Regions from separate parts of the Paenibacillus marchantiae genome, predicted to be linked through region 1. Evidence: a T-box and tRNA genes for the amino acid it is inferred to sense, from the RefSeq annotation. Region 1 holds a T-box; the other regions hold tRNA genes.
What was found. A T-box is a leader RNA that pairs with one kind of tRNA and senses whether it is charged. The one in region 1 lies ahead of leuS (leucine--tRNA ligase), so its partner is inferred to be a tRNA-Leu.
Positions count from the first base shown of each region.

Region 2: it encodes a tRNA-Leu, which carries the amino acid that the T-box ahead of leuS (leucine--tRNA ligase) is inferred to sense. The anticodon was not compared.
Region 3: it encodes a tRNA-Leu, which carries the amino acid that the T-box ahead of leuS (leucine--tRNA ligase) is inferred to sense. The anticodon was not compared.
Region 4: it encodes a tRNA-Leu, which carries the amino acid that the T-box ahead of leuS (leucine--tRNA ligase) is inferred to sense. The anticodon was not compared.

Region 1 is NZ_CP118270.1:6,232,999-6,238,465, reverse strand. It holds gene PTQ21_RS28110 (CvfB family protein) at 1-606, shown strand, start outside; gene PTQ21_RS28105 (class I SAM-dependent DNA methyltransferase) at 746-1,516, shown strand; gene PTQ21_RS28100 (phosphotransferase family protein) at 1,695-2,651, shown strand; T-box leader at 2,750-3,016, shown strand; gene leuS (leucine--tRNA ligase) at 3,088-5,467, shown strand, end outside.
Region 2 is NZ_CP118270.1:2,674,453-2,679,919, forward strand. It holds gene urtE (urea ABC transporter ATP-binding subunit UrtE) at 1-165, shown strand, start outside; gene PTQ21_RS12075 (nitrogen regulation protein NR(II)) at 191-844, opposite strand; gene PTQ21_RS12080 (hypothetical protein) at 872-1,075, opposite strand; gene PTQ21_RS12085 (urease accessory protein UreF) at 1,353-2,054, opposite strand; tRNA gene PTQ21_RS12090 (tRNA-Leu) at 2,476-2,558, shown strand; gene PTQ21_RS31485 (hypothetical protein) at 2,697-2,795, shown strand; partial or broken gene PTQ21_RS31490 (glutathione peroxidase) at 2,924-3,202, opposite strand; cyclic di-AMP (ydaO/yuaA leader) riboswitch at 3,555-3,730, shown strand; gene PTQ21_RS12100 (HAD family hydrolase) at 3,848-4,246, shown strand; gene PTQ21_RS12105 (HAD family hydrolase) at 4,412-5,104, shown strand; gene PTQ21_RS12110 (Nramp family divalent metal transporter) at 5,245-5,467, opposite strand, start outside.
Region 3 is NZ_CP118270.1:3,382,173-3,387,639, reverse strand. It holds gene PTQ21_RS15635 (X2-like carbohydrate binding domain-containing protein) at 21-3,890, opposite strand; tRNA gene PTQ21_RS15630 (tRNA-Leu) at 4,242-4,325, opposite strand; gene pelA (pectate lyase) at 4,444-5,403, opposite strand.
Region 4 is NZ_CP118270.1:3,292,985-3,298,451, forward strand. It holds gene PTQ21_RS15160 (DoxX family protein) at 128-523, opposite strand; gene PTQ21_RS15165 (Gfo/Idh/MocA family protein) at 581-1,573, opposite strand; gene PTQ21_RS15170 (adenosylhomocysteinase) at 1,614-2,801, opposite strand; tRNA gene PTQ21_RS15175 (tRNA-Leu) at 3,036-3,119, shown strand; gene PTQ21_RS15180 (hypothetical protein) at 3,179-3,358, opposite strand; gene PTQ21_RS15185 (sn-glycerol-1-phosphate dehydrogenase) at 3,518-4,672, shown strand; gene PTQ21_RS15190 (helix-turn-helix domain-containing protein) at 5,348-5,467, opposite strand, start outside.

The sequences.
Region 1 (5,467 bases):
CCGATTCGTGAATTGCCTGAGTTGGAAGAATTACGTCCTCATGTAGGCGATGAAGTTTTTGTCCTTATGGAGCATGACAAGCAAGGGCGTTTGCGTGCGAAATTGGCTGGAGAACGTGAGCTTGCACCATTGTCCTTCCATGCGCCAACCACTTGGGTCAACGAATGGGTTGAAGCAACGGTGTACAAGCCACTTCAGATGGGTACTTTTGTACTTGTTGACGGTGGTGTGCTGGGCTTTGGCGCTATTGGCATGATTCATTCCTCGGAACGAAACCGTATGCTACGTCTAGGTGAAAAGGTGAAATGCCGGGTAACCATGGTACGTGAAGATGGACGTGTCAATCTGGCGATGTCTCCTCTCAAAGAGGTTGGTCGCAATGAAGATGCAGACAAACTGCTTGCTTTCATGAAAGATCGCCCTACGGGCGGCATGCCGTATTCGGATGCAACCCCGCCGGACATCATCAAGCAGCGTTTTGGTATCAGTAAATCCGCTTTCAAGCGGGCCTTGGGCAAACTGATGAAGGATGGTCTGGTAACTCAAAAGGAAAACTGGACTTATCTGACAGAGTCTGTACCTCAGGATCAGAACGAGGACAAGTAGACAAACGGGTAGAATGGATCAAGCATACGCTTGAATCCACAAGTAAAGGCAGGGCAAGGCTGGGTGAACTCCGGACGCCCCTGCTTTTTCTTTTGTTCAAAAGAGATTCGAAAATGAAATTGAAAGTGCGGTGCCTGACATGTCTTACCGGAAATTTGCCTATGTGTACGATGAATTAATGGAGGATATGCCTTATCCGGACTGGATAAGGTTTGCGAGAACGGCTTGGGAACGGCATGGCATGCCGAAAAGTGTGGCTGAACTGGGCTGTGGAACCGGCTCAATTACGATCCCACTGGTGAACTCCGGCTTTGAAGTTACAGGTATTGACCTGTCAGCGGACATGCTGTCTGTTGCACGCAGTAAAATGGAGGCCACGCCTCAAGGCCACCGCTTATATCGGGAAGGCAGTGTCCGCTGGGTGCAGCAGGATATGCGGGACTGGAGAGTGCCGGAGCCTGTGGACTCGGTGATATCGTTCTGTGATTGCGTGAATTATCTGCTTGAAAAAGAGGATATCGTTCGTACCTTTCAGCGTACTTACGAGATGCTAAAGCCGGAGGGCACATTCCTGTTCGATGTACATCATCCGAATACCCTTATTCGATACGAAGAGGAGCAACCATTTGTGTTGGACGAACGCTCCGTATCGTATATTTGGACCTGTGATATGGATCATGAACGGTGTGAGATTGAGCATCATCTAAGTATCTTTTCGCGTGTGGCTGAGAGCGGCAAGGATATGTACCAACGGTTTGAAGAGGTTCATGTTCAGCGTGCGTATGATCCGGACTGGATGAAGCTGGAGCTCACGAAGGCTGGCTTCAGAGATGTACGTGTATATGCTGATTTTGAGTGGAAAGAGGCGGGAGAAGGCGCACAGCGTCTATTCTATGTAGCCGTGAAATAGGATTAAGATAAAGAACTGTCCTTATGATGTATAAGGGCAGTTCTTTGTTTATAAGAATGTTTTTTTATATGTAATAAAAGTTATTGCCAGTGGGGTTAAAGGAAGCCATAATAGTTGGATGGAAAACGTTTTCTAATTAGTAGAATCCTGAAAAATTAAATTCTGGGTGGGATGCAGAATGGAAAGTACATACAAAACAAGGCTTACTTCCGAACAATTAGACAGAATTGTGCAGCAGCACTTTAACACAGGTGTCCAAGAATACAAAGAGATGATTGACGGGTGGGCAAACCACGCTTACTTTATTACCAAGAAAGACGGACAGAAGGTTGTACTCAAAATAGCTCCTTCTAATGGCATTAAGCTGATGCGCTGCGAACAGCATGTCATGGTTGCTGAGGTTGAAGCACTACGACTCGCGGCAGAACTTCAGGATGTACCCGTTCCTCGGGTATTGGCCTATGATCCATCGCTCACCCTGGTTCCGGCAGAATATTTTATTATGGAGTACATGCCAGGAACGCCGTATAACAAAGTCAAAGATCAGTACAGTGCAGAAGAGCAGGAATCCATAGAGCAGCAGCTGGGTGCATACAATCGTCGGATCAATGAAATTAAAGGAGAGAAGTTTGGTTACTTTTCTTCAAAGAAATCGCATTATACAACGTGGAAAGAAGCTTTCATGAGCCTAATGGATGATATGCTTGCAGATAGCAAAGCAGCGGGTGTGGAATTTTCGATTCGTTATGAGGAACTGGAGCGTTTGATTCAAGAGAATTCGGATGTGCTGGATGATGTCAAAGAGCCTGTGCTTGTACATTGGGATTTGTGGGATGGGAATGTATTTGTAGAGGCGGGGAAAATCACCGCCATTATCGATTTCGAACGTTCCCTTTGGGCAGATCCTTTAATGGAGCACTATTTCAGTCATTTTAATAATACACCGGGATTCCTCAAAGGATATGGTAGAGCAGTTACAACAGACAGTGAACGAAAAAGAAGAAGTTTATATGATCTGTATTTTGATCTGGCGCTGAGAATCGAGTGTCCATATCGTCAATACGATAACAAGGAACACATTCAGTGGTCGATTGATAATCTAGAAGAAGGAATCAAGCGATTCCAGTCGTCTTAAGGTGTATACTGATGCATAGCATTGCTTATACTCAACAGACAGTGTAATATTGACTTTAATGCTTCTTTTTTATATAATGTTTCCGATCATATCGTATACATATTTCGATGATAAGGATCAGTAGTGAGTCCTGTACATGACAGAGAGCCGGCGCTTGGTGCAAGTCGGTTGACAGTATTTCACGAACTCGCCTTGGAGAAATGCGGTGATTACACCATCTTGCAACCGACTGATTAACACTCGGGTTCAGGAATGGAAATCCGCATCGGTTAACCGCCGTTACAGGTCCAAAGGGAGCGGATGACGAAGCACGATCGTCCGCTAACTAGGGTGGTACCACGGGAATTCAACCTCTCGTCCCTAGCGCTGCAAACGCTACGGGATGCTGAGGTTTTTTTGTTGCAATAAAAGCGAATAACCAGAGGAGGAACAATAGATGAGTGAGAATCAACAGCCGAAACACGGCTATAAGCCACAAGACATGGAGAAAAGTTGGCAGCAATACTGGGATGACAATAAAACGTTTAAAACGGGTGAAGACCCCGCTAAACCGAAGTTTTATGCCTTAGATATGTTTCCGTATCCATCCGGCTCAGGCCTGCACGTAGGTCACCCGGAAGGATATACGGCAACGGATATCGTATCCCGTTTCAAACGTATGCGCGGTTTCAATGTATTGCATCCAATGGGTTGGGATGCTTTCGGCCTGCCTGCTGAGCAGCATGCATTGGATACTGGTGAGCATCCACGGGATATTACATTCCGCAATATTGACAATTTCCGTCGTCAGATCAAATCACTGGGTTTCTCATATGACTGGGATCGGGAGATCAGCACAACAGACCCTGACTATTACAAATGGACGCAATGGATCTTCATCCAGTTGTACAATAAAGGCCTGGCTTATGTAGATGAAGTGCCTGTGAACTGGTGCGAAGCTTTGGGAACGGTACTGGCGAACGAAGAAGTTATCGACGGTAAGAGTGAGCGTGGTGGACATCCGGTCGTTCGTAAACCGATGCGCCAATGGGTATTGAGAATTACGGAATATGCAGAGCGTTTGCTGGAAGACTTGGAAGAGCTGGACTGGTCGGAAAGTATCAAGGATATGCAGCGCAACTGGATCGGCAAATCGACCGGGGCGGAAGTTACTTTTGCCATTGAGGGTCATGAAGAAGTTATTAAAGTGTTTACGACACGTGCAGATACTTTGTTTGGTGCAAGTTATGCTGTATTGGCACCTGAGCATGAGCTGGTTGAAGTCATTACAACGGCTGAACAGCGTGAAGCAATCAAGGCATATCAGGAACAGGCTGCTCGCAAGAGTGATCTGGAACGTACTGATTTGGCTAAAGACAAAACGGGTGTGTTCACAGGAACTTATGCAATCAATCCGGTAAACGGAGCGAAGGTGCCAATCTGGATCGCCGATTATGTTCTGGCTGGATACGGCACAGGGGCGATCATGGCTGTTCCGGGACATGACGCTCGTGACTGGGAGTTTGCAAAACAGTTTGGTCTGGACATCATCGAGGTTGTACAGGGTGGCGACGTGACACAAGAAGCGTATTCCGGAGACGGACCGCATGTGAACTCCGATTTCCTGAACGGATTGAACAACGAAGAAGCGATTGCTAAGATGATTGCCTGGTTGGAAGAGAACGGTAAGGGACAAGGCAAGGTAACCTATCGTCTGCGCGATTGGCTGTTCAGCCGTCAGCGTTACTGGGGTGAACCAATCCCGATTCTGCATCTGGAAGACGGAACGATGAAGACGGTGCCGGAAGATCAACTACCTTTGCTGCTGCCGGATATTGACCAGATCAAACCTTCGGGCACTGGAGAGTCACCACTGGCGAATGTTACGGAATGGGTTAACACCGTAGATCCGGAAACGGGAATGAAAGCACGTCGCGAGACGAACACAATGCCACAATGGGCAGGTAGCTGCTGGTATTACCTGCGCTTTATTGATCCACACAATGACAAGGAACTGATCTCTCAGGAGAAACAGCAGCAATGGCTGCCAGTTGATCTGTATATCGGGGGAGCAGAGCACGCGGTGCTTCACTTGCTGTACGCTCGTTTCTGGCATAAAGTGCTGTATGATCTGGGTGTGGTGCATACCAAAGAGCCGTTCCACAAACTGGTCAACCAAGGTATGATCCTGGGAACCAACAATGAGAAGATGAGTAAATCCCGTGGTAATGTTATTAACCCGGATGAGATCGTCAATGAATTCGGTGCAGATACATTGCGTCTGTACGAAATGTTCATGGGGCCTCTGGAGGCGACAAAACCGTGGAACGCTAACGGGGTTGAGGGCATGCACCGCTTCCTGTCACGTGTATGGCGTCTGTTCATCAATGAAGATACAGGTGCAATTAATGACAAGATCACAGCAGATGGTGGAACCGATGAGTTCAAGCGGACTGCACACAAGACAATCAAAAAGGTTACAGAGGATATGGAACATCTGCGTTTCAACACAGCGATCAGCCAGTTGATGATCTTCATCAACGATGCGTACAAAGCAGATACGCTGCCGCGTGAAGCAATGGAGAACTTTGTACAGCTGTTGTCACCGCTGGCACCGCATATGGCAGAAGAGCTGTGGAGCCGTCTCGGTCATGAAGGTGGAATCTCTTACGTAGCTTGGCCTGAGTATGATGAGTCCATGACGGTGGACGCCGAAGTGGAGATTGTTGTTCAAGTGAATGGCAAAATTGTAACCCGTGCTACGATCGCGAAGGATCTGGACGCACAGGGCATGCAGGACTTTACAATGGAACTGGCACCTGTGAAACAGGCACTGG
Region 2 (5,467 bases), 3.4 Mb from region 1:
ATTAAGGCAAAGGGTGAGATCTCCATCTTGCTGGTGGAGCAAAGCATTGATTTTGTACGCGGTGCTGCAGATTATATCTATGTAATGGACAAAGGGGTAATTGCACTGCAAGGAGCACCGCGAGAGCTGGATATGTCGCAGTTTGAGCACCATCTGTCTGTGTAGCTAAGGTTCATGGCGTAGGAAGAGTTCAGGAGCGCTTGTCCAGAATGTTGGAGTACTTCGGATATAGTCTTCGGATGCAATCCGGGCAGATATCATGAGTGAATTCGGCATGGGTGTGCTTCTCCAAATAACTTTCAACAGAGTTCCAGCTGTCCTGTTCATCCTTAATCTGTTTGCAGACAGCGCAGATGGGAAGCAGTCCACGCAAAGTGCGCACTTCAGACAGAGCCTTCTTCAATTGGCGTTCTGTCTGTTTCTGTTCGGTAACATCCGTGTGTGCAATCAGTGCAAGATCAGACAGCAGGGATGGGTCGGCCTGAATCAATGGGGTGAGTTCCATACGGAACCATCGCTGTTCGCTGTGAGCAGTTTGAACGGAGATATCGTATGTATAACTGTCTTTAAAAGGTGCAGTGATACTTTTCAACTCCTGAACAATCTTCGCATTTTTTGCTTTCTCCTCGCGTAATGTCCACCCCTCTACAAGATGAAGGTAATGAGGCGGTTCAGGTGCTGTTCTGGAGGGGCTTGTTACGCTCTGTTTGGGAAGCAGTTGCCCAAGTCCATGTTGCCAAGCGGTGTTGCAGCTTCGAATGATCCAGTTGTGATCGACGATGATAAGTTGGTGTTGAATGGACTGGAACGATAATCTCTCCAGATCGGATATTAAGTATCTCATGAAATGAGCTCCTCCTTGGCAGAAATCTTATCTTAAATCATCTGGAATTTCCAAGATGTCTGCGACCTGGTTCCTGAACCGGGTTGCTTTGCGGGTACCGTGAATGAGATTGGACAGACGATATGGCGGAATGCCATACTGTTCACAAAATGTCTTTTGGTCGACCTGGAGTTCGGTTAGTCGTCGTTTAATGGCCCATCCGAAAGGAGTCACAGGTTTCTTTTTGTTCAAAAGGGTTCACCCCTCGTTGGAATGTAGTGTTCAGCTGGTTATTCTTGGTGTAAAATATATAGATATGCGAGCTGTATGTTTTATTATATACGTATTTGCGTCATCTAACAATTAAAAAAGACGTAAATAAGTGTATTTTAATATGTTAAATGGCGTAAATGCGTTAAATAGACAAAATAAATGACATAAAAAACACGCCAGCAATGAGGTTGCGGCGTGTTTTTTTATATTTTACTGTGTGAGGAGATGGGTTGTGTGAAGAAAAAGGGGATGGGAATTAGGCTCTGTATGCGTGAAGCCCTGCTCCAAGCATGTGAAAGCTTGGAAACAACGTTTTCATGGACGATGAGGTTGGTTGTACCAGTCCATCCGCAGCGGAGGCGCTGACGGTATGCCATTCATGCTCCAGGTCTGCGGCCAGGCGAACCAGCAGGTCCTGGGTTGTATCGGTGTTAAGGGGAATCACTTTGGAGGCTTCGGTTATGCAGGCACTCATGGCTGAATGCAGATAACCAAGGACCGCCTCCTCGACAGGGATTTCGAGGTGGTGGTTAATCCAGGCGTGAACAGTGGGGAGACAGCCAACAGATTCATACTTAGCCAGCGTTTGTTCGAGATGGCTAAAATCAATCCAGGGGTGTAGTGCGCGAGCTAGCTTAATTAGTCGTTTGCCCATAATGGAGGCATGTTCTCTAAGATTGACTGGGGTGCGCTGGACATGAACGAGTTTGTCGATGAGGGCTGTACGCCATGCGTCCTTGTGATCTGCGGCGGTGTATATGCCTTTAATCGCCATACCTTCCAGACGCACGATGCTGGGATGCAATTGACAGCGCATGAATGATTCGAGATCTTCAACACTACGAATGGTACCTTCAGCGATATGGGCATCCATACCGAAGGAATGGGTGAACCCTCCGACCTGGATAGAGGAATCAAGCAGTTTGACATAATCGAGCAGCTTATTCCCACGGTTCACAATCTTTCGCCTCCTACGTTCGTTAAATGTTATGTTAAATAACATTTATACTCCTTTTTGGTTCGCTTTATGTTTGTAAATCCGAATTATATGATATATATATTCACATAAATATCCGCTTTTTGTCAATAGTTTCTTTGTTTTTTGAATATTAAATCTATTTAGTGTTATTTTATATAACTTTATGAGTTACTTTATACTAAGAGGATGTGAAGGATGGTAATACAAATAAAGTAGAGTGATCGGCCTAATCGGGTATACAAACGAGATCAAATTTAATCATATGCACTTCGTAGGAGAAAATGACGAGATTATACGATTTATGGAAGGAAAAGCGCAGTTAAAATGATATTAAGAAAAATGCTTTACTTTTAAACATGAACCGGGTATAATCAATTTTGTTGCCGATTATTTACGACATGCGGTCGTGGTGGAATGGCAGACACGCTATCTTGAGGGGGTAGTGGGTGTATACCCGTGGAGGTTCGAGTCCTCTCGACCGCATCATAAGAACGATAAAGAAGAAGCTTCCCGTATGGGAAGCTTCTTCTTTTTTTGTTTTATTTACAGTACAGATGGGCCAGACAAAAAAAAGGTCACCCGTTTCCCCTGAATGCATGCTCATTCTGTCTGCTGGGTCGGATGGCCTTTACTTGTTATTTAAGCAATTCTTTGATGTCCGCTTCAATTTTATCAGGTGTTGTTTTGGGAGCATACCGTTTCAGAACACGTCCGTTCTGATCCACAAGGAATTTGGTGAAGTTCCATTTAATGGCTTTGGAGCCGAGTACGCCTGGCGCTTCTTTGGTAAGGTGCTGGAAAAGAGGGTGAGCGCTTGAACCATTCACATCGATCTTCTCAAACATCGGGAAGCTAACACCATAGTTCATCTGGCAGAACTCGGCAATATCATCAGAAGAGCCTTTTTCCTGTGCAAACTGGTTGCTTGGAAAACCAAGAACTTCGAATGGGGAGTCTTTAAACTTATCCTGAAGCTCTTGCAGACCTTTGAATTGAGGTGTGAGGCCGCATTGGCTTGCTGTATTCACGATAAGCAGTACTTTGTCACGATAGTTGGACATTTCAACTTCCTGACCGCGAAGGGTGTTTACTTTGTAGTCGTAGACTGACATGAAAATCGCCTCCATTTCATATTCTTCTTTCTTCTATTATATTGATTACAATTAAATAATGCAAAATTAATATTGCTTTTTTAACTCAATTTGAAGCTGTCGTGTATGATCTGTGACTGATTTGCTACCTGAATTTCGCTAAAGAGAGAATTAGAGAGCTTTGATGAGATGGGTAGAGAATGGATACGTTGTAAGCGCTATTATTGATGTGAAATGGCAAAAATCCGTCGATTCGGTGATCTGCGCAGACTTTACACCAATATGGCACGGGTGTATGATTCATATCGTAATTCCAATTTAAATTAAATTTTACATGAAAAACGAAACAAACGATAATATCGCTCTGATTAATGATTATAAAAGAACGATGTTTTAATCGCTGAGTTTCCATTCATTCATGGGTGGGAAACGGGGGAACCAACAGGATGAACTGTCCAGGACAGTAGGCATCCATGGGGTGAATTTTCCGGTGACAGCCGGAAATAGGGCGACTCTCGCGCCCGAATCCGTCAGCTAACCTCGTAAGCGTTAAAGGGAGAGGCAACAAGCCGTACGCTGGTTCATAGTGTCTTTTTGCTATGGATTATTGAAGAAGCGTCCGGGAGGCCTTGGTCCCCCACGCTTCTTTTTTGTTGTCTTTTCACGCCAAGGGAGGAACGAATGATGGATAAAGAGATGATCTTAGTGACTGCTCCAAATGAAGCAGGACGTAAATTTATCAAATTGCTGATGTACAAAAAAATGCCGTTTGCCGTTCTGACCAACAGTGCAGGGGAAGAGCGCAGGCTCCGGAGAATCGGTGTGGAGCATGTCATTCGCATGAACACAGCTGCTGCTCAGAAATGGTTTTTGCCGCAAGGTAGTGTCGGCAATGTTTTTATTTTTGAAAATAGCCTAAACCTGACCTGTCGATATTTACAGATCTGCCGCTCCTGGACATCCAAGTCCCTGTGTGTCATTACGGAACAAAGCCACCCCAAAGGGATCTATCGGGGAATGGGAGCAGACCGTATTGTATATTCCTTGAATGGGGAAGTTGGGTTTCTACTGAATGGCTAGTGGCTAGTACTATTCCTGTGATTGATCCAGTGTCAGCTGCCTGTTATAATTGAAATCATAAATAAACGGAAACTTGAGGAGACTCATGCATGTTGGTGGGTCTTCTTTTTTATGGTTTGGGAAATAGGGATATGGATTTCCTGTGGCTAACGAGGAGGAATAGGCGTGCCGGATGTACGTGGAATACAATGGTTGTTCTTTGATGTGGGGGATACGCTCGTGGACGAATGGGAGCCGGTAGATGATATTATCGGTCAGTTCGTTCGTGAAGCTTGTGCGCTTGGTTATCAGGTGGAGATGCAGACGGTGCGAGATATATTTGCCGCCTCCTACCGAAATTACGAGCAATGGCCGATGAAATTGGCTATTCGTACCCTTATCAGCGACGAGGGGCACCGGGAACAGATACAGGAGAAGCTGAAGTTCCGCAAAGAGCTTGAGCGCCCCTTCGCGTCAGCCGACGCTGTTCTCCAGACGTTGTCGCAAAACTATAAGATTGGTATCATTGCCAATCAGAGTCCGGGGACGGAAAATCGGCTGGATAGCTACGGCTTGCGCAAGTATGTGGATGTGCTGGCCTGTTCGGCTGAAGAAGGAGTGTCCAAGCCTGATCCTGAATTGTATGCTGTAGCGTTGAAACAGGCGGGATGCAAACCTGAGGAAGCGGTCATGATCGGCGACAGGATTGATAATGATATTATTCCGGCTAAGAAGCTGGGTATGCACACGATCCGGATTTTGCAGGGTTATGGCAGATTCCAGCCGGAGCTTGCGGATGCAGAGCGTCCAGACTGGACTATTGAATCACTGGAGGAACTTCTTCCTTTGTTAATGGTAACTCAAAATTCAGACAACTAAATAAGAGCAGTATTTATGAACTATTCGGTATAATTAGGCTGCTGCTCTAACATATAAAAGGCTGATCGTCTCAAGGGGTACGTTACTTGAGTTGATCAGCCTTTTTGAGTTAGACAAAATACGGCGTAATTCCGTTTAACCTAGAACAACAGAATGGTCTGGATAATCAGATACACATTCAGGACAACGATAACTCCGGCAATGATCCAGGAGATGATTTTGAGCCACAGCTTGTTGGCAAAAGCCCCCATGCTTTTTTTGTCACTCGTAAACATTACCAGCGGAATGACGGCAAAGGGTAGCTGCAGAGACAGCACAACCTGGCTAAGAATCAACAGTTCTTCTGTTCCGTGCTCTCCAGCA
Region 3 (5,467 bases), 2.9 Mb from region 1:
CCCCCCAATCCTAGTTTACATCATTTCTTCTTTGGTTCTTCCACCTCTGATCGGGCTTTTACAACCTGATCGACGGATGCTGCTTCAACATCGCCAAAGGCCCAGTGTGTGGAAGGAACATCCTTCCACTGTGGCTGCGAAACGTTCGTGAGCGGTGCTCTGCCCAAAGCTCTGTTGATTGCTACAACGGCTTCCGCTCTTGTCAGTAAAGCATTCGGTCGAAAAGTTCCATCTTTATAGCCTCTCAGAATGCCTGCGCTTTGCGCTTTCAAAATGGCTTCCTTGGCCCAGTGACTACCGATATCCGAGAATCCATCGCCTGAATTCTCGGAAGCCGGACCAAGAAGGGACACAAGAGTGGCCATCTCCGCACGAGTCAATGGCTGATTTGGCTTAAACGTCCCATCCTTATAACCATTCATCAACCCCATCTTGCTTACCTTAGCAATGGCGTCGGCTCCCCAATATTCTGACTTAACGTCACTGAATACAACAGCAGATCCTGTGCCTTCTTTCTCAGATACCATTGCGAGTATGGTTGCCATCTCTGCACGGGTGAGCTTGTTATCCGGCTTGAACAACCCGCCCGGATATCCTTGAATATACGCCTTGTACGGAATATCTTGACCACCCTCTGTTCCTGTTGTCCCGTCTGTATTTCCAGATTCAGGAGCTGGCGCAGGCACAGAAGTGTCTGAAGGCTGGACGACAGGAGTCGATGGTCCACTTGGATTGGATGGACCACCTGGATTCGACGGATTCGTTGGTTCACCGTTTCCAGTAGGGACAGTAAATTTCAGTTGATCGGCCAGCATGAGCTCACCGGATTTCTTCACAGCTTTGAGTGTATGCTGGCCTTTTGCCAGTCCTGAAATGCTGTAAATCTCCTGCTGAATCTGCCGGCTTGGACTGTAGGCGTTCACGGTCTGCACCAGCTGTCCGTCTACATAAATGTCCACTTCGCCCTGTTCTGGTCCAGTCGGTGTAATCATACTTATTCCAGTGCCCTTGAAGGTGTATTCGAAAGAATCCCCGTCCACCACCGTGGAATGCACATCATTGAGATAATCACCGCCGAAGGCAAAGCTGAGGTTCAGCGTCCCCACTGACTGCGCAGCAAGATACGATTTTTTCAGTGTAACTCGGTTCCCTGCAACTGTATAATCGGACCCCGGAACCAGATCAAGTGATCCGTTAGTAATACCACTGAAGCTTTCCACCTGTTGCAGCAGCGTCACATCAATGTCTGTCTGAGCGGAAGCTGACTTGTCGAAATCCGCGGTTACCGGATTAATTAGATTCGGAAGCTCAACTTTGAGCATATCGAGCAGCATATACTCCCCCGATTTCTTCACTGCCTTGAGCGTGTGCTGCCCATCCGGCAGCCCCGATATGCTGTACAGGTTCTGCTGTGCCAGCCGACCGTTACGATGGGCGCTGACTGTTTCCTTGAATTGGTCGTCAACATAGATATCCATGTCTCCCTGTGACTGGTCAACCTCCGTAAATAACTGGATCCCCGTTCCCTTGAAGGTGTATTCAAAAGAATCATCGTTTTTTTCGGTATACTGCACATCGTCCTTATAGTCACCCAAACCTCTGCCAGTGCTTCGTGACCAGGAGCCGTTGTACTTGATTGCCGGATCGTCGTTATTGATCATTATAAATCGAATGCCCGTAGTATCGCTGATCCTTATTGCCAAAGACTGGGGATCACCCGCGCTAAAGATTACGTTTAGACTCGTTGTCCCTTTAGGCAGCTGCGTGAGGTACTGCTTCCTGATAGTCAGCTTGTCATTGACCACCGTGTAGTCGTCATCACTGAGCAGCACCCCATCATTTTCAACGCCGGTCAGCATATTGCCGTTCAAGGACAGCCTCACGGTGACATCCTTCTGTTGTTCCGTCTCCTTGTCAAAGTTTGCAGAGGTCGGACTAATGGTGCTGTTCTGCCCTCCAGGAGGAATTTCCATGGTTACTCTAAGCGCATCCAGCAACATATACTGGCCCGAGCCCTTGACCACCTTCAAGGTATGTGGGCCGTTGTCCAAATCAAGTTTGCTGTACAAAACCTGCTGGACTTCCCTTTCTCCACTGGTATAGGCGTTTACAGTTTCAGATGCTCCATTATCGAGGGTGACAATCATGTCTCCTTGGTCTTTATCCTTCTCCGTCAGCAGTTCAATGCCTGTGCCCGTGAAACTATACTCAAAATAATCGCCGTCTTTTTCAGTAAAATGCACATCGCCATTGTAATCACCGTAACTTCTGCCGGTATTGGAGTTCCATGAGCCCGTGTATTTAATACTGCTGTCATCATCATTAATGTAGACCTCATTGGTAACAGTGGCATCTTCCACAGAGATTGAATTTGCAGCATTGTCAGCTTCAGCGTCCAAGGCACCCCCTTGACTGCTATTCGCTGGACCAGTGCCAGAGGAATCCGTAATCGCTATGCTCAGATCCTGTCTCCCATCTGTCTGCTCCTTGCCCCCGTTGCGCTGCCAATCCCCGCTATAGAGCATGCCTGTATCATCGTCATTGACGGCTGATGTGCCGTTCAGTGCGGTTACTTTAAGCATCCGGGAAGCATGGGGTTCTAGCACGCCGCCACTGAATTCATGATTAAAATTCCCCAGCTCGGAATGGCTCCAGAGATCACGGACAGAAGCCGGACCGTTGAGGCCAAGATCGCTCCATTTGACTTTTACCTCCGCACTCTGGTCGCCCAAATTGAACAAGGCTACACTGTAAGTACCATCTCCGTTATTGGCATACCAAACCTGCTGCTTGGTCTCCATGGAAACCGGATGGCCTGGACGTCCAGCCTGATTGACGGCAATGACTTCGTCATTAGTAAGCAATTCCAATCCATAGCTGTCCAGCCTTGTTAAATCATCACCTGTATAAAGCGGTGCTGAAGAGATAGACCAGAAGGTCGTGGCCGTTTGCCGCTCAACCTTGGTCAGACCATCCATCGAGCCATTCCCGACATTCAGTGAATCGAAGTCGTTCCAGCCTCCGGGACCTGCATCCCGCCACCAGAGGGCAGCGATGGGGAACAAGCGGGAAATACTCGACCATTCGGTCAATCCCTTACTGCTGTCGTAAGCTTCAACGTCCCAGTCGATCCTCCAGCCGTTTGCATACTTTTTCCAGAAGTCCACGTAATTGTGATCAAGCGCCCAGGAAAGCTCAAACCAGATGTTATTTCTGTCCAGGGCTTTGGACCATGCCTCCACATCACCACGTGCATCCCGGCTCAGATTATTGATTCCCGATCCTGGCGTCACACTGTCGAATTTGACAAAGTTGATACCCCACTCGCCAAGAAGATCCGCGATGGAGTCAATGTACTTCTGTGAGCAAGGGTTCGAAAAATCAATTTTGTACGTGTACGAATCCCAAGCATCCATAACAACGAGCGGTTTTACTGCAATATCTTGCATACGACATGCCCCGCCCGACCCATAAACCTCAAGATTTTTATCATAGGCGGTGATTGATAATCCCGGAATCAGATAGATTCCGATCTTCTGTCCGTTATTATGGACGTAATCAATGACCTCCTGAAATCCATTTGGATAAAGAACAGTACTCGGAATAGGACGGCCGTATTCATCTTCGTCACCGTTCCAGCCAGCATCAATATTAATGTATTCATATCCATGGGCTTGAAGCTTCTCACGCATGGCGTCCGATTGCTTCTTTATACTCTCGGCCGATGTCCAGTTACCCGGCCCGTCATATACCTGCATGCTGTAACTGCTCCAACCCATATACGGCTTTTGGGCCAGACTCTTATCTGCTGCTTGTGCCACATTACCTGTCGTTCCCATAATCCCGAACTGCACCGCCGCAATCATAAATACCATGAAACACATTGCCATCCTTTTTCCGATTCGTTTCAAATTATCCCTACCCCCTCTGAATTTGGTCATTCAAATTCCTGTTGATAGCGCTTCCACACGAGAAGAGAATAGTGGATGAGGCATTCCCAAGATAGGTACAATTCGGTATTTTACGTACAATTAACCTGAAATATAGGGGCAAACCGTCGCAGAACAAACATATTTCCATTAATGGATAAATAAACAAATGGAAACTTCATTTTTGCTCAAGCCGAGGGAATGGGTTGAAAAGAATCAGGAAAAGCAAAGATCAAAATCTGTAAACAAATAAAAAAGGTTCCTAGAGTGGCAGCAATGCCATTCTAGGAACCTTTTTCGTGTTACATATGATGCGGTCGAGAGGACTCGAACCTCCACGGGGGTTAGCCCACACGGACCTGAACCGTGCGCGTCTGCCAATTCCGCCACGACCGCGTATGTCTTATCTCCGAGAAATTATATCGCGGCGACAAGAGATAATATAACATGTGCAGGTAATTAGTGTCAACAAAAAAAATATAATTTCGCCTTCAATGATAAAGCTTTTTATAAATTATATCTTTGAAGGCCAGTTGCCATACCAGGCATACCCGCCTCTTCTTTCCTTATCGATATCGCTGAGTTTGTATTTCACAACCCCATCACGTCCTACGAAGATCGGTTTATCCGTTCCAATTTCGTAAAAACGTGCCCAAATTGGCGATGCACCTGAATCAGCTACGAGTTTGCTATCTCCGTTTTCTCTGACATACTTGTATCCTGTAATTTTCACGTTGTTGAACCAGGCTTCTGCCGCTTGAATGGAAACCTTAATTTTCGAGTTCGACGGTCTTGTTTTCAAAAACTTTACAATCGTACTGCTCTCTCCAGCACTTAGAGAAGGCACTTCATATATCCTTGCTCCTGCAGGTTTTAGGGAGCTGGAATCATGCTGCTGTCCCCATGCAGTCAGTTTACCATTTGCTACAACCTGTGTATTGAGAATAGCATCTACACCTTTGGCAACTGATTTTTTACTGCGATCCGCAAGAGAGCTGTCGATGAATGAGAAATCACCTTTACGTGCACCTACTTCATCCAGCATGTACATGACATTAATCATGGCATCGTCGTTGAAGGTAATGTGTTTGTGATAGCCTGAGCTCTGGTATACTTGTGGCCATCCTCCATTGGAGTACTGCATATTTAACAAAAAGTTGATTCCTTTGATGGCAGCAGCCGAATATCGCGGATCATTTGTCTTTTTAAATTCCTTGGCTAATCTTCTAATTTCTGAGTATGTAGCTTTATTATCAATCGTAGATTTGGCCCACTCACCACTTGTTTCTTTGTAATCCTTCTTCCATCCCCCGTCAGGACGTTGATTCTTCAAAATATCTGAGATACTTGCTGTCGTTCCAGATGCGTCTGCAGCAGATACCTTAGCAGCAGGCTGAAATACCATTCCGACAACAGAGAAAATCATTGTACATGCCATTACCAAAGATGCAAACCTTGCTTGTGCCTTCAACATCGTTTAGAACACTCCCCAATTCATTTTCTGCAAACTGTTTTCCTTGAGCGTCTACCCTCCTTAT
Region 4 (5,467 bases), 2.9 Mb from region 1:
TCTATGAGCATATCACTTCTCCCTTGGATTATAAACCCCATCCCATACATCTGCATGAAGATAAAACAACAAAGAACCCCGGTTTCGTATCACGAAACACCGAGGTTCTCAGGAATGAAAGGCTTGATTAGAATAAAGTGTCCAGGGAGTAAGCTCCTGCACCCGCAAGTGCAACACCGATCAGTGATCCGAGCATAACCAGATTGTACTCGAATCCTCCGTTCAGATTCCAAAGTCCTTTACCTGCATGAACTTTTGCTATGGCAACAACCATAGGGATGATGAGCAAAATGACAGCAAAACCAGTCCACAGACCTGCTCCAAACAGGAATCCGCCGATCAACTCAATAAGGCCTCCACAGACAGCCATAACTCTTGCGGGCCTCAGACCAATCGCCCCGAAAAATTCGGTTGTTCCTGATATGCCTTCTCCACCAAACCAGCCAAACAGTTTCTTGCATGCATGACCCATCATAATGAAACCAATAACAAGTCGAATGATAAGTAATCCGGCGTCTAACATGTGCTTCTTTCCTCTTCTCTAGTTGTATAAAATGATTGGTCTTATATCATATGAATGTCAGATCAGCGACGCCAGAATGGTATCACATAACGCCATGGTTTCAATATTATCCTTACCACTGGAATGTGGATCAGATTTGTTCTGACAGCATTCCATAAAATGAGCCATCTCCCCTACAAATCCTCGTAAGTAGAGGTCGCGATAAGCCCCTGACATGGGAGAGCTCGACGGGGTGAAAACAGTATCCTGCTCCTCAAGGGATTTCCAGGGAAGGTTTTCCCCTGTACGAGATTGATGAACCGTAAGCGTGTTGATTTCATCTGCTAACGCAAATCCGTTGTCAAAGGTGACAAGTACATTTTCGCTTTCGCGTGACCATGCACTCATGCCAACAAAGTAGGCACTGCCCACCACACCATGATCAAATTTCAGGGAAATGCCCTGGTTAATATGTTCTCCGTCCTTAACCGTTGTGCCTGTGACCTGTACGGCTTCCCCGAACAGAAAACGCATCAGATCGACCATATGAATGGCAGCGAGCTTCATGAATTGTTCCTCATCCTTGCAGAATGGTGTGCTATCTACAGCAAATTTCATTTGGAAAGAACGTGCTCTCCCCAATGATCCACCATCAATCAGTTCCTTGAGTTTCATGTAGACCGGCGCATATCGTTTCATGAATCCAACCATAACAACCACACCGGCCTTTTGGGCAGCTTCAGCCACAGCAGCAGCTTCGGCAGCGTTCCATCCGAGGGGTTTATCCACGTATACATTTTTGCCAGCCCGGATGCATTCAAGGGCAAGTGCTGTCTGATCCTCTGGTTGCGCCACAACAACGACGCCGTCACAGTCTTCATTCTGCAGCATCAGCTGAGTATTGTCATAGGCTTTCCCTCTGCTCCCAAAACGAAGGAGAGCCGCCTCGGACCGTTCAATACTGCGGGTGGCGATGGCCTGAATGTCTGCTCCTGCTTCAACAGCAGATGGATATATATTCGTGGATGCATGGAATCCTGCACCGATAAAACAAAGTTTGGCTTTTCTCATACGGACCTCTCCTTTAAATTCATATCACCATTTTTAATGATTAGATTTTGTAGCTTAAATGCTTCAGCATCTGTCCGGCAATGGTGTTGTTAACGCTATGAGGAACCGGCTGTGGTCCTAGGGTGAGATGTTGGCGTTGTTGTACAAGATATAGGAGGGAGGCGGCTTGCAGGGACAAGCCTAGATCCATCGTTTCGGCAGGGTTGCCGCTGCCACCAGCCAGGTTCAGCATCTCGCCTTGAGTAAGTAGCATGAGTCGGCGTCCGTTGGTTAATGTAAATTGTTCGATATCCGCTGTCAGTTGTTCCGTATGCTCCGCCTCCTGACGGAGACTTTCCAGATCCATCTCCCAAGAAAAATGTCCGGCATTGGCGAGGATCGTTCCATCATTCATTTGATTAAAATGTTCCTTCAGAATGGCGTTAGGACGGCCAGTGACAGTAATGTACACTTGGGCAAATGCAAATGTATCCTCCAATCGTGCCACTCTGAACCCATCCAGCGCCGCTTCCAGACCGGCAATCGGATCGGTTTCAACAACGACGACCTGACTGCCCAGATTCCGCAAATATTTGGCGATGCCTCGTCCACAGGTTCCATAACCTACGATGACGAAACGACGTGTAGGCAGAATCAGGTTTGTAGTACGCATGAAACCTTCAATAATGGTCTGTCCGACACCATGTTCATTTTCCATGATTCGTTTGAGTGGACTATCATTAATAACAATGATGGGGAAAGGAATGTTCTCATCCGTCTCTTCACGCAGAAGATTGGCCCCGGTCGTTGTCTCCTCCGTACCACCAATAAGAGAGTTAGTATCATACTGTTGAATGAAGGTACGCGCCAGATCAGCTCCATTATCCATGAGGAGATGGGGTTGGTGACCAAGTACACTTTGGATATTTTGCAGGTGCTCATTGCGCCTGTCCGCACGTTGACCATATACCGTGATGCCTTCTTCTTGCAGAGCTGCTGCGACGGCGTCTTTGGTTGTACCCGGGCTGCCAGTCAATACAACGTTGGCTCCACCTGCTTGGAGTGTGCGGCATAATACAGCTGTTTTAGGTTCTACATGAATACATATACCGATGGTTAAACCAGCAAAAGGCAGCTCTTTGGCAAAATGGGATTTCAATTCCCCGAGCAGGGGCATATGCATTTCCGTCCAGTGAATGCTGCGTTTTCCTTCTTCAATACGTTCATGTGTTGTGTTCTTGATCGTCATGCAAAACTCCCCTTTTCTATGCAAGGTATAGCGTGTCCAACAGGACACTTGATCTGCTTAATGTCTACGATAGGGAGTTTGATGGGGTTAAAAAAGGACATATGTCCTATTCATTGCAGCTTGGAAAAAAGGTATTGCAAACTTATTACAGAGCATGTATACTCTTAATTACGGTAAAACAAGCAATTGCTTGACCGGAGTACTTTTCATCCATGATGAGAAGATACATATTATGCGGTCGTGGCGGAATTGGCAGACGCGCACGGTTCAGGTCCGTGTGGGCTAACCCCCGTGGAGGTTCGAGTCCTCTCGACCGCATCGAAGAAAAAAGCTCGCAAAATTGCTCTAAAGGCAATTCGCGAGCTTTTTTTGTTTTTTTATTTATTGAAAATGAATTGTTGCACACATAGGCCTGCAATCGCTCCAGCAATACCAAAGAGCGCAACACTTGCCATCACCTCATATGCCTGGAAGCGAAACAAAAAGGCGATGCCGCTGCCAAATGTCGTTCCTGCGAGAAATCCGAGAGAAATTCCTATTTCTTTGGTTAATTTCATAGGTTCACCTGCTTGGGAATGTGAGTTTGGGGTTTGCAAATTTTTAATACAGGAAGTAAAGTGTGATCAGGAAAATACTCACATTTTATTTCCTTTTTTCATTTTGTGGTTTTAACCATGTAATTATGCATGATATTTCTTAAGGGAGGTTAAAAACGGATGAATATGAACAAGCGAATTGCCGTATGGAACGAAGAAGCGCAAAATTGTACTTGTGGGCATGATCATCGGTTGGTGCAAATGCAGGTCTATCTGGAGCATGGAGCTATTCAGCGGTTACCTGGCTATTTGTCCGAGCAAGGGTACAGACATGTAACAGTGGTATATGATCGATTTACAGGTCCGGCAGCGGGACACGAGGTGGTAAAGAACATCCGAGAAGCGGGCGTTCATGTGGATGAGATATGCATACCAGAGAACAAAGCAGGCGACGTGATCGCCGATGAGGGTGGGATTGTGCAGGTACTGCTCGGTGTGAAACAAGAAAGTCAGGCGATCATTGCTGCTGGTTCAGGGACCATTCATGATCTGGTGCGATTTGTTTGCTCCAAAATGAACAAGCCCTTTCTGTCAGTGCCTACAGCAGCTTCGGTTGACGGATTTACCTCAGCGGGTGCACCTCTTATTGTAAGCGGCGTCAAACAGACTTTCCAGGCGGTACCGCCTAAAGCTATTTTTGCGGACATCGATATTTTGGAGCAAGCCCCCCAAGAGATGAATGCAGCCGGATTCGGAGATATGCTTGGTAAATATACATCACTGGCGGACTGGGTGGTTTCCAGGGATCTGGGTGGAGAACCGTTCTGCCCCGTAGCTTATCGCATGACAGAAGAAGCACTAACTTCCTGTGTGGAGCATGTACAAGGGATCGCTGAAGGACGGGCCGATGGTGTGAGTGTATTGATCGATGCGCTGATTGCTTCCGGCATTTCCATGCTAATCATTGATCATTCTCGTCCGGCATCCGGTGGAGAACATCATCTGTCTCATCGGTGGGAGATGGATCTGATGGAGTCAGGGCACAAGCCTGTTTTGCATGGTGCCAAGGTGGGAGTGGCCTGTGCACTGCTTACCATAAAATACAAAGATCTTGCACAAAAATCCGACGAGCCGGTATTCCAGGTATACAATAATCTGCCGGATGCATCTCAGCTTATAGCTTGGCTTGAGCAAGTTGGGGGACCTACAACGACTGAACAACTAGGTGTATCCATGGAGATGGTGGAACATGCTTTCAACACAGCTCATTTGCTTCGTGATCGTTATACGGGACTGAAATATATCAACGAGATTCTAAACGTGGATTCGAAATAAGGATGGGAAAAATAATATGAACAAGTGTTATCTTATGGATTTAGTTGTACGTACAAATTATGAGTAGATCCTGTAATGTACGAGACAAGGAAGTGTTGTTGTTTGCGCTAGAGGTGCTTGTGCTTAATTCGATAGCAACAAATCACATGAATTTTTGAAAAACACGGTCTTACAAGAGATAAGGATAGATCAAATCAAACGTTATACGAGCTGAATTAGAGTTTGAATTAAGCCTACTCCCTTAAGGGACAGGCTTTTTTTATACTTTATATAAAGTGTTGTGTTAAATTGTTCGTACAAATATATTATGAAAATGAAGCTAACGACGAAGTTATATTTCTTTAAATGATCCATGATTTAATGGACTGGTTGGTTATCATCAATGAGGCACATATGGGTATAAGTCGTCACGCATTTCGACAATGGGATTTTCGCCTCGTTCAGAGAGCACGCTGTACCGGCCCAGGTTAAGGAGTGACTGGGAATGAAGGGAATGATGCATCCAAAGCTGTTTGGAGGGCAGGAGGGCCGCTTATTGCCCCTGAGAGACGATGCTGAGTACACCCGACTGGAGAAATGGTAACCTAATAAAATTTGTACGATGAAAGTGGTATTTTAAAAAGGCTCTGTCTTTCCCAATGGGGAGAGGACAGAGCCTTTTGGTTGTTCGCTAATTTAGTTATTGTGGCGATCTTTCAAGATGACATCTGCGAACAAAATAGTTTTCGGGATGCGGAAAAATTGTTCCGCTTGTTCCTGAAACGCAGCAGAAGGCAGCGTTCCCTGATGCAGCCA